2 regions of the Pedococcus sp. P3_C7 genome follow, and region 1 is predicted to be linked to the other one. Evidence: riboswitches for the same ligand, from Rfam matches in the RefSeq annotation. Region 1 holds a riboswitch; the other holds the start of a gene.

The links. Region 1 has a riboswitch for S-adenosylmethionine ahead of AC1DS4_RS18230 (bifunctional o-acetylhomoserine/o-acetylserine sulfhydrylase). Riboswitches for the same ligand answer to the same signal wherever they lie in the genome.
Region 2: it holds a riboswitch for S-adenosylmethionine, as region 1 does, so the genes downstream of both, AC1DS4_RS00505 (aminotransferase class V-fold PLP-dependent enzyme) here and AC1DS4_RS18230 (bifunctional o-acetylhomoserine/o-acetylserine sulfhydrylase) in region 1, are expected to answer to the same signal.

The regions. Positions count from the first base shown of each region.
Region 1 is NZ_JBFUHC010000013.1:149,075-154,690, reverse strand. Features, by position in the region: gene AC1DS4_RS18230 (bifunctional o-acetylhomoserine/o-acetylserine sulfhydrylase) at 1-1,228, opposite strand, end outside; SAM riboswitch class IV at 1,386-1,500, opposite strand; gene AC1DS4_RS18225 (hypothetical protein) at 1,573-2,835, opposite strand; gene AC1DS4_RS18220 (hypothetical protein) at 2,832-3,122, opposite strand; gene AC1DS4_RS18215 (nitroreductase family deazaflavin-dependent oxidoreductase) at 3,275-3,733, shown strand; gene AC1DS4_RS18210 (hypothetical protein) at 3,761-4,168, opposite strand; gene AC1DS4_RS18205 (hypothetical protein) at 4,161-4,526, opposite strand; gene AC1DS4_RS18200 (RNA polymerase sigma factor) at 4,580-5,616, opposite strand, start outside.
Region 2 is NZ_JBFUHC010000001.1:104,534-110,149, reverse strand. Features, by position in the region: gene AC1DS4_RS00510 (FtsK/SpoIIIE family DNA translocase) at 1-1,256, opposite strand, end outside; SAM riboswitch class IV at 1,647-1,759, shown strand; gene AC1DS4_RS00505 (aminotransferase class V-fold PLP-dependent enzyme) at 1,800-3,209, shown strand; gene AC1DS4_RS00500 (ribonuclease J) at 3,334-5,019, opposite strand; gene dapA (4-hydroxy-tetrahydrodipicolinate synthase) at 5,016-5,616, opposite strand, start outside.

The DNA.
Region 1 (5,616 bases):
GCGTCACCCCAGCCTTGAGACGATCGCCGTCCGGGCCCTGGGAGTGGGTCGTGGACGCCGGGTGGATCGCGAGCGAGCGCACGTCACCGATGTTGGCGACGTGGCTGTGCAGCACGAGGGACTCGACGAACCGTCGCCCCGCTTCGACGCCGCCGGCGATCTCGAACGCCAGCACCGCCCCAGCACCCCGCGGCGTGTACTTCGTTGCCTTCGCGTACGACTCGTGGTCCGGCAGTGAGGCCCACACGACCTGCTCGACCTGCTCGTGCTGCTGGAGGAACGCCGCCACCTTGTGCGTGTTCTCCAGGTGCCGCTCGATGCGCAGGCTCAGCGTCTCGATGCCCTGGGCGATGAGGAAGGCGTTGAACGGTGCGATCGCGGGACCAAGGTCGCGCAGCAGCTGGACGCGCGCCTTGAGGATGAACGCGAGGTTGGCGCCGAAGGCACTCCCCACGCCGAGGTCCCGCGCGAACACCAGCCCGTGGTAGCTCTCCTCCGGGGTGTTGTAGTTGGGGAACTTGTCGGGGTCGGCCCCGAAGTCGAACGTGCCCCCGTCGACGATCACCCCCGCGATCGACGTGCCGTGACCACCGAGGTACTTGGTCGCCGAGTGCACGACGATGTCGGCTCCCCACTCCAGCGGACGGATGAGGTAGGGCGTCGCGATCGTGTTGTCCACGACGAGCGGCACTCCGGCCTCGTGGGCGACGGCCGCGACGCCCTCGATGTCGAGCACCTCCGACTTCGGGTTGGAGATCGTCTCGCCGAAGAACAGCTTGGTGTTGGGCCGGACGGCGGCCCTCCAGGACTCCAGGTCGTTGGGGTCCTCGACGAAGCCCACCTCGATCCCGAACTTGGGGAGGGTGTGCTTGAGCAGGTTGAAGGTGCCGCCGTACAGGCTCGGGCTCGCCACGACGTGGTCCCCCGCCTCGGCGATGTTGAGGATGGCCAGGGTCTCGGCGGCCTGTCCCGAGGCGACCAGCAGCGCCCCGACCCCGCCCTCGAGCGACGCGACTCGCTGCTCGACAGCGTCCTGGGTCGGGTTCATGATGCGGGTGTAGATGTTGCCGAACTCCTTGAGGGCAAACAGGTTTGCCGCGTGTTCGGTGTCCTTGAAGACGTAGGACGTCGTCTGGTAGATCGGCAGGGCGCGAGCGCCGGTGGCGGCGTCCGGCTCCTGCCCGACGTGGACCTGCCGGGTCTCGAACGACCAGTTGGTGGAGCTCATCTCGGTGTCCTTCACTCTCGTATGCCGCGTGGCACGGATCGGGGGCCCGTCACCGGCGGAGCGGGTGGTCGAGGTGCCTGTGAAGGGGAGGTTCGAGCTCCCGAGGTCCTGTGATCACTGATGCCACCGCCGGAACGGTGCGGGACACGTGGTGGGTCTCCCGCGCTTGCGGACGGCGACTGCGCCGCCCGCCAGGTCTTCACCCGGGGCACCCCACCGCGGAGGAGGGTTGCCGGCCAGCGAGCCGGGGCTTGTCGCTGGCACTCATGACCTGGGCCGAGGCTACGCCGGGGAGGTGAGCGGGCGGCATACCCATCTCTCATGGCGGACGCACGAACGGCGGGTCAGCGAGCGCCGGGACGTGGGTCGGGATCGGGGGTGGTGCCGCGCGCATCGGTGGCGTCGCGGGTCCGCATCGCCAGGTCCCCGTCGTGTCGGGCGTACAGGTCGCGCCCGGTGCCGACGGCCCCCAGACCCGCCGCGGTCGCCTCGGCCGCGAGGCCGGTGACGAACATCGTCCGCGACCGGTCGGGGTCGCGGGTCACCAGGGCGAGGTCGTCGAGCCACTTGTTGCGCACGAGGACGCGTGCACGTCCCGCGACCTGCTCGGCCACCCAGTGCGCCGTCGCGGTCGGCGAGCCCGGCGACCGGGTCGCGCGGAACGTGCGGAACGTGCGGGCGTCGGGCTGGTACTCGGCTCGACCGGCGCGGCGAAGCTCCTCGGCCGTCGCGAGCCGGAGGCGTTGAGCCGTGCCGAAGCGCAGCGAGCGTCGCGCCGTCCTCGTCGGGCTCGCCAGGGCCGCGGGGTTCGTCGCCAGGGCGCCCCGCTTGAGCACGCCGGACGCGGCGCCGGTGACCGACAGGGCGGCGCCCACGCCGATGCGGCCCCAGTCCCCGTCGCCGTAGCCGACCTTGACCGCCACGTCTGCCGTCAGCTGGAGTCCGTCGCACGCCCCGGCGACGACCCCCAGCGCCTTGGACGGCGGCGTAGGAGCCATCGCCACGCCCCCTGCCGCGCTCCCGAGCACGCCGGCCCCACGACTGAGCCCCGTCAGCGAGTCGTACATCCGTGAGTCGTCGAGGCCGTCCTGGACGAGCTGGTGCAGAACCGAGGCGCACCGGCGGTCCGCCTCGGCAAACCGTTGCCAGGCTGCGGCATGGCGGCGTTCGGCGATCTGGACGAGCTCGAGCTGCTCCAGCTCCTTGCGGTGCACGTCCGCGGCGACCGCACGCTGAGTCGGGTCCGCGCTCTCCTGCGCCGTCACCCGCCGGTTGCCCAGGGTGACCGCGAGCTGCCAGGCCTCCGCGTGCGTCGTCACCGCCCAGGAGGCGTCGTGCTGCGCCTCCGCCAGAGCTGCGGCAAGGGGCCGCAGGGCCACCGCGGACACCGCGTAGCGACGCCCCACCGAGACCAGGAGCGAGGCCGCGGTGCGGGACCGAGCGCCGAAGGCGGCGCCGCCCGGCCCCTCCCAGGTCGTCCTGCTCGGGTCGCCGAGGCTTCGCACGGTGCTCGCCAGGGCCAGCAGCAGCTCGCCCTGCCCGGCCAGCCGGTCGGCGAGTGCGCGCACCGTGCCGGGATCACCCGACAGCGGCCTCAGGATCGTCATCCCGGGCCACCGTCGAAGGCGGCGGCGCTCGTGCTCTCGACGTCGGCGTACAGCCGCCCGGCCAGCGCCGTCGCGGCCGCGAGGTCCTCGAGCGCGCGGCCGATCACGTGACGTTGGTGCTCGAAGTCACCCAGCACCGAAGCGAGGGCTCCGGCGCTGTCGCCGGGGCCCAGCGCCCAGGTCTGCTCCGAGCTGCGCACCGCCTGCCAGAGGAGGTCGTCGGCCACCTCCCGCAGGGAAGCGCCCAGCGCCACGATGGTGTCGGAGTTCACCTCGATCCGGGTCATGGGTCCGAGGGTAGGTCGGTCGTGGGACGCCTCCCGGAGTTGTCCACAGCCGCCTGTGCGCCGGATCCTCGGCGCCCGACAGCTCCCACCGAGCCGACCCGCCTGCTCGACCCCTCCACCCGAGATGTGCCGGTTCGTGTTGTGATGGACCCATGAGCATTGTTGGTGAGTACGTCGCCAGCCCCACCGGCTGGGTCCGGACGCAGGTCGAGCAGATCGAGGCCGCCGGGACGACCCGTGCGGTCGCCATCCAGGGTCGACGGGTCGTGATGCTGACCATGCTCGGCCTCTCCGGCAAGGTGCGAAAGGTGCCGTTGATGCGCGTCGAGCACGACGGTGTGTATGCCGCGGTGGCGAGCAAGGGTGGCGCGCCGGAGCACCCCAAGTGGTACGCCAACATCCGCAAGAACCCGGTCCTCGACCTCCAGGACGACGACCGCACGTGGACGGTCCGGGCCCGCGAGCTCGAGGGCGCCGAGCGCGAGGAGTGGTGGCCGCGGTGCGTCGAGGCGTTCCCGCCCTACGCCGACTACCAGGTCAAGACCGACCGGCTGATCCCCGTGTTCGTCCTCGAGCCAGTCGACGAGCCGGTGGACACAGCCACGGACTAGCGGTCGGCCAAGGCCACCGACCAGCTCTCAGCTGGGACGGGTGCGCCGCAACCAGAGCAGGCCGAGCACCGGCAGCACCAGTGGCACGAAGCCGTAGCCGGACCCGAAGTGCGACCACACCGTCTTGTCGGGGAAGGCGTCCGTGGCCAGGTAGGACGCCAGACCCACGATGAGCACGCCTGCCAGCTCGACGCTGATCGCCACCAGCGCGACGCGGCGCGACGTGAGGTCGCCGCGCGCCAGCGCGACCGTCGCCACGACGTAGTTGACCGCCGCAAGCGCCGACAGGACATAGGCCAGCGGCGCCCTCGAGAAGTACTCGGAGATCTGCAGCACCGAACGGCCGGTGGCCGCGAGAGCGAGCAGACCGTAGACCGCGACGAGGACCACGCCGGGTCCCGATCGGGTCGAAGGGGCGGACGGGGTCTCAGCCACGGAGGTTCCAGATCTGTTGGAGTCGAGCGGTCATGACCGCGACGCCGAACGCCCCGACGGCGACGACCCCCATCGCCCAGCGGGTCTTCTCCTTCAGCGCGAGGAACAGTGCCGCCGGCGGCACGAAGGGAAGCGTGATCGCATAGGCCGCGAACGTCGCCTGTTCGGCGCCGCCACCGGGTACCCGCCCGAGATGGACGAGGCAGACCACCAGCTGCACCAGGAGGCCCAGCTCGGTCACCCCGGCCACGAGCAGGAGGCGGTCGTCGACGAGCCGGCTGCGCGCGGCATACCAGGCGGCGACGGCCATCAGGCACACCGCCGCCACGAGCACGACGACGGTCAGCGGGAGGAGCACGGCGGGAAGCCTACGCGAGCACCCCGTCGTGGTCGTTCGCCGGTCGGGGACCGTCAGCCGCCGGTCTTGACGCCCTTGCCGGACGACCGCGGGTTCGGCGCCTCTCTGTCGCCGGTCCTGGCCGGGTCACTCGGGGCGGACGCCGAGGTGCCGGCCTTGGCCGACTTGCCCTGGACGGGCGGCGCCACGGACTTCGTCGAGTTGGGGGTGAGGTTGGGGGCATGCGTCGCGGGCGAGTGCGGAACCGGCGTCTTGGTGCTCGGCGCCTTGGTGGTCGACGGCTTCGTCGGGTGCGTGGGCTTGGCCGAGGGGATGACGCGCGCCGTCGGTGCCGACGAACCCTTGGTGGGCTTGGCCGCGAGCACCCCTGCGCAGTACGCCTCCACCCGGTCCGCCCCGCCGGCAGTGCCCGCAAGGTTGCGGAAGGCGACCGACCGGTCGCGAGCGGTGCCCTTGGCCTTGTCGGAGGCCCACGCCCTGCACAGGCCTGCGGCGGGGCTGCCCGCGGCATGGGGCCCCACGCCTGCATTCGGCGGGGTCGCCGGGTTGCTCCCGGGGTCCGGTGACGTGCCCTTGCCCGGGGCCTCGGGCGCCGGTGCCCCGACGGTGTCGTGCAGGACCTGCTGGACCGGGTCGGGCAGCACCCCGACGTAGGCGGCTGCCCCGAGACCGCCCAGCGACATCACCGACACGGACAGGGCCGTCGCGGTCAGGAGCGCGGCCCGCGACCGACCGGCCGCCGCCGCGGTCACGGCGCCAGCGGAGCCCAGACCGATGGCGATGACCTTGACCCCCGGCGACCGGCGTGCCGAGGACGGGATCTTGCGGAAGGCACTCAACGCGATGTGTTCGTCAGCCAGTTCCGCCGGCGTGGGAGGTGCGGCCAACGACCACGCGAGCAGGTCGGCATCGGTGGCCAGCCGCTCCAGGGCCCGCGACTCGGCCCGTTCGATGTTCGCCTGGTCCACGCCGACGACGTCGGCCACCGCACTGGGCGGCAAGCCCGCCCCCAGGTGCAGCACGACGACTTCGCCCTGCCCGAGGGGCAGGGCGCGCAACGCGGTCAGGGTGTCGTTGATCCCGCGGTGCA
Region 2 (5,616 bases), on a different contig from region 1:
TTGGTGCCACGGCCGAGCTCGACCTCGTAGCGGGTGACCGTCGGTCCACGGCTGAAGCCGGTGACCTGGGCATCGATGTCGAACTGCTCGAGCACCTGGCTCAGCGACTCGACCACGCGGTCGTTCGCGGCACTGCGGGTCTTGTGCGGGGAACCCGGCTCAAGGATGGCGTTGTCGGGCAACGTGTAGGTGATGTCGCCGGCGAGCGCGAGCTGCTCGACTCGCTGTGGCAGCGGGGTCGTCGGGGGCGCCTCGAGGGCGGCCTTGACCTCGATGGCCGGGCCCTTGGCGGGCGAGGTGGTTTCGGCAGTCGCCGAAGGGGCCAGAACGCCGGGCGAGGTGGGGCGCTTCTCGCCGGGGCGGAACCGCCGACCGTCGGGTGCCACGAGAGCGGCCTGCTCGAACGCCTCGTCCCCCTCGAGCGGACCCTCCGGGTCGATCACGCGGCGACGACGCCTGGGCTTGTCCTCGACCGCGTCGGCGAGCGGGTCCTTCCCGGCGTCGACCGTCCCCCGGTGGAGGAGGTGGTCGCGCAGCTCGGCGAGGCGGGTGGGGACCATGTGCACGGGCGTCGCGGTCATCACCAGGAGGCCGAAGAAGCCCACCATCAACAGGATCGGCACGGTGCCGTAGACCGACACCGCCGCCTCGAGCGGGCTGGATGCCAGGAACCCGATGATGCCGCCACCGTCACGCATCCCGTCGGCGCCCTGGGGCGGGGTGGGGATGTCGGCGGCGACGTGGGCCAACCCCGAGGCGGCGAAGGCGAGCGCGCCGAGACCGACACCGAGGCGGGAGTTGGCCGAGTCCTCTTGCGGCGCGCGCAGGAAGCGGATGCCCAGGAAGAGCAGGGCGAGCGGCACGGCATAGGCGACGCGTCCGAAGGTGCCTGCGACGACGGCGTGCACGACGTCGCCGAGGGCGCCCTCGAAGGCCCACCACTCCCGGGCGGCGACGAGGATCGACAGTCCGATGAGGAAGAAGCCGAGCCCGTCACGTCGGTGCTCGGGCTCGAGCTCACGGGCGCTGGTGCCGACCCGGCGCACCGCGCCGCCGGCCACGTGTGCCATGCCCATCCAGGTGCCGCGGACCGCGCGCAGGGGCAGCGGCAGTCCGCCACCGCTGGCCTTGCCACGCGCTGGGGACTTGCGGGGTGTGCTGCTCTTGCGGTTGGCGGGGCGTGTTGCGGTGCCCCGGCTCCCCGACGAGCGCGACCCTGCATTTGATCGTGCTGGGGTGGACGGACGTGTCGCCATGCTCCGCAGGCTACGCGAAGGTCACACGGGACACACGCGTCACACGCGTTCCACCCGCAGGCAATGTGTCCGGATCGCCCTGGCCCGAACGGCCGAGTTGCCCTCCCCGATCGGGTACGAAGGGCAGGTAGCCCTTACCAGGGCGCACGCCCGGTGGGACGCTGGGCCTTGCGTCTGGCGGGGCCTGTGCCGACGACCAGCAGTGGTCGTCGGCACAGGCGCGCACAGGGGGAAGGGTCGCGTGGGGACGGCGATGCCGACCCGCCCCGCCAGATCGCTCGGCCCTGCCTCCGGCCACCTGGCGGTCACGGACTTCCGCCATCTCAGATCGCGGGAACCCACGCCCACGTGCTGGATCCCGCTCGACCCGTGCCGCTACCCTCGACGACAGGTCATGAGTGTCAGCGCACAGCCCCGGCTTGCTGACCAGCAACCCTCCTCCGCGGTGGGGTGCTCCGGGTGACGACCGGGCCGACTGCACCCGCAGCCGGCAAGCGCGGACTCGGGAGCTCTCGGGTCCCACCCGGACCAGGAGCTCTACCCATGTCGATCGCGAGCACCCCGCCACCAGCCTTCCGTCGCAGCGCCCCCCTCGCGCACGCCCGCACCCAGAGCCACCTCCGCCCTGTTCCCGATGCCCGGTCACTGGGCGAGGTCGGCCCGCTGCCCGCGGTCGTGTCGGAGTCGCTGCTCGTGCCGACGCTGGACGGGGCCGTGGACTACGCCAACTTCGACCACGCGGCGTCCACGCCGGCGCTGGTCAGCGTCAAGAAGGCCGTCGACACGGCGGTGCGCACCTACTCCTCGGTCCACCGCGGCAATGGCTGGGCCTCCCGGGTGACCTCGTCCTGGTACGAGCAGGCGCGGGCCGAGGTGCGGTCGTTCGTCGGGGCACGCGAGGGCGACGAGGTCGTCTTCACCCGCAACAGCACCGACTCGTTCAATCTCCTGGCGCGATGTCTGCCGCGCCACACGCAGGTCTTCGTCTTCGAGTCCGAGCACCACGCCGCGCTTCTGCCGTGGCCCCACCAGCGCACCCACCGGCTTCCGGTCCCCGGCAGCATCAGCGACGCGAGGGCGCTCCTGCGGACTGCGCTTCGCGACCACCCCGGCCGCCATCGGTTGGTCGTGCTCGCCGGCGCCTCCAACGTCACGGGAGAGATCTGGCCGGTCCGCGAGCTGGCGGCGATCGCCCGCCAGGCGGGCGCGAGGGTGGTCCTCGACGCCGCGCAGTACGCCCCCCACCGCCGCGTGGACCTGGACGACCTCGGTGTCGACTACGCCGTGCTGTCCGGCCACAAGCTGTACGCACCGTTCGGCACGGGAGTCCTGGCAGGCCGGGCGGACTGGCTCGACGCTGCGGCGCCCTACCTCGCCGGCGGCGGCGCCACCAAGTCCGTGACCGAGCGCGCAGTCGTGTGGCAGAAGGGGGCCGCACGCCACGAGGGCGGCAGTCCCAACGTCATCGGCGCGATCGCCCTCGCTGCCGCGTGCCATGCCCTGCGGGCGCACGCGGACGCGGTGGAGGAGCACGAGCGCACGCTGGGCCAGCGTCTGCTCGACGGTCTGGCCGCCATCGACGGCGTGCAGACCTACTCCCTCTTCAGCCCGGACCACGAGCGCGTTGCCGTGGCGACCTTCACCATCGACGGGGTCGACTCGTCACTGGTGTCCGCGGCCCTGTCGGCCGAGCACGGCATCGGGGTCCGGGACGGCAAGTTCTGTGCGCACCTGTGCGTCGACGCCCTGCTCGACGACCCCCACGCCGTGGGGTCCACGACCGCCGTCCGCGCCAGTGTCGGGCTGGCCACGACCGCTGAGCACGTCGAGCGGTTGCTGTCAGCCGTGGCCGAGCTCGCCGAGCACGGACCCCGCGCCGACTACGTCAACGGACCGCAGGGGTGGTTGCCGGTCGGCGACCCGCGCGCGCTCGACCTCGCGCGCCCCTGGTAGCCGCCCCCGCGGCATACCCGAGCCCCACCTGCCGCACCTTTATCGGGTGACCCGATAAAGGTGCGCTTCACCCGGAAACGGTTCTCGGGTGAAGCGCGCCCTTCTCGGGTGGAGCAGGCGCAGGCTAGGCTTGGATGACGACCGGGATGATCATCGGGCGGCGACGGATCTTGCCGCCGACCCAGCCACCGATCGCGCGACGCATGACCTGCTCGAGCTGGTGGGAGTCGGTGACGCCGTTGCCGGTGGCCTCGGCGAGCGCCTGTTCGATCTTGGGCCGCACCTGGCTGAAGATCTCGTCGTCCTCGGCGAAACCCCGGGCCTGGATCTCCGGTCCCGCGGCGATCTTGCCCGTGGCGGAGTCGATCACGACGATGACCGAGATGAACCCCTCGTCACGCAGGATCCGGCGGTCCTTGAGCAGCGCCTCGTCGAACTCACCCACCGAGGACCCGTCGACGTAGACGTAGCCGCACGGGACCGCCCCGACGATGCGCGCGACGCCGTCGACGAGGTCGACGACCACGCCGTCCTCGGCCAGCACGACCTGTTCGCGCGGCACACCGGTCTGGACCGCGAGCTCGGCGTTGGCGACGAGGTGTCGCCACTCGCCGTGCACCGGCATCACGTTGCGGGGCTTGACGATGTTGTAGCAGTAGAGCAGCTCACCGGCGCTGGCGTGGCCGGAGACGTGCACCTTGGCGTTGCCCTTGTGCACGACGTTGACACCGAGCCGCATGAGGCCGTTGATGATGCGGTAGACGGCGTTCTCGTTGCCGGGGATGAGCGACGAGGCCATCAGGACCGTGTCGCCCTCTCCCACGTCGATGCGGTGGTCACGGTTGGCCATCCGCGACAGGGCCGCCATCGGCTCGCCCTGCGACCCCGTGCAGATCAGGACGACCTTGTCGTCGGGGAACTTGTCGAGCTTCTTGACGTCGACGAGCACGCCGTCGGGCACGTGGAGGTACCCCAGCTCGGCGGCGATCCCCATGTTGCGCACCATCGACCGGCCCACCATGGCGACCTTGCGGCCGGCCGTCTCGGCGGCGTTGAGCACCTGCTGGACGCGGTGCACGTGCGAGGAGAAGCAGGCCACGATGATCCGGCGCTCCGCGTCGCGGAAGACCTTGTCGATGGCCGGCGCGATGTCCTTCTCCGGCGTCGTGAAGCCGGGCACCTCGGCGTTGGTCGAGTCCGTCATGAACAGGTCGACGCCCTCCTCCCCCAGCCGCGCGAACGCGCGCAGGTCGGTGAGCCGGTTGTCGAGCGGCAGCTGGTCCATCTTGAAGTCACCGGTGTGCAGGATCGTTCCGCCGGGTGTCCGGACGAACACCGCGAGGGCGTCCGGGATCGAGTGGTTGACCGCCACGAACTCGCAGTCGAAGACGCCCAGCTTCTCGCGCATCCCCTCTCTGACCCCGAGGGTGTACGGCGTGATCCGGTGTTCCTTGAGCTTGGCCTCGATGAGCGCCAGTGTCAGCATCGACCCCACGATCGGGATGTCGCGCTTCAGCTTGAGCAGGTAGGGCACCGCGCCGATGTGGTCCTCGTGGCCATGGGTCAGCACGATCGCCTGGATGTCGTCGAGCCGGTCCTCGAGGTACTCGAAGTCGGGGAGGATCAGGTCGACGCCGGGGTGGTGGTCCTCAGGGAACAACACGCCGCAGTCGATGACGAGCAGCTGGCCGTCGTGCTCGATGACCGCCATGTTGCGGCCGACCTCGCCGAGACCGCCGAGCGCGATGATGCGCACGCCGTTCTTCGCGAGCGGCCGGGGCAGGTTCAGCTCGGGGTGGGGATGACTCACAGCAGGCCAGACTCCTTGAGACCGGCGCGCAGGATGTCCAGGTGCTCCGGTGGTGACTCGACGAGCGGCAAGCGCACCGTCGCGTGGTCGATGACGCCGAGCTCGACGAGCGCGGCCTTGGCCATGATCGCACCCTGGGAGGTGCTCATGATGGCGTCGACGGCGGGGACCAGCCGTCGGTGGATGTCTCGGGCGCCGTCGAGGTCGCCGCCGTCGACGGCTGCGACCATCGCGGCATAGTCCTTGCCGGCGACGTGGCCGACGACGCTGACCACCCCGATGGCACCGAGGGCGAGCCAGGGCAGGTTCGCGGCGTCGTCGCCGGAGAAGTAGAGCAGGTCGGTCGCGGCCATGACCTTGGTCGAGGCCCACCCGTCGCCCTTGGCGTCCTTGACCGCGACGACCCGGTCGTGGGCGGCGAGCTCGAGGAGCGTGGCGGTGTCGAACGGGATGCCGGTGCGGCCCGGGATGTCGTAGAGCATGACCGGCAGGTCGGTCACGTCGGCCACCGCGTGGCAGTGCGCGACGAGCCCGCGCTGGGTCGGCTTGTTGTAGTAGGGCGAGACGAGCAGGAGCCCGGTGGCGCCGGCCTCCGCC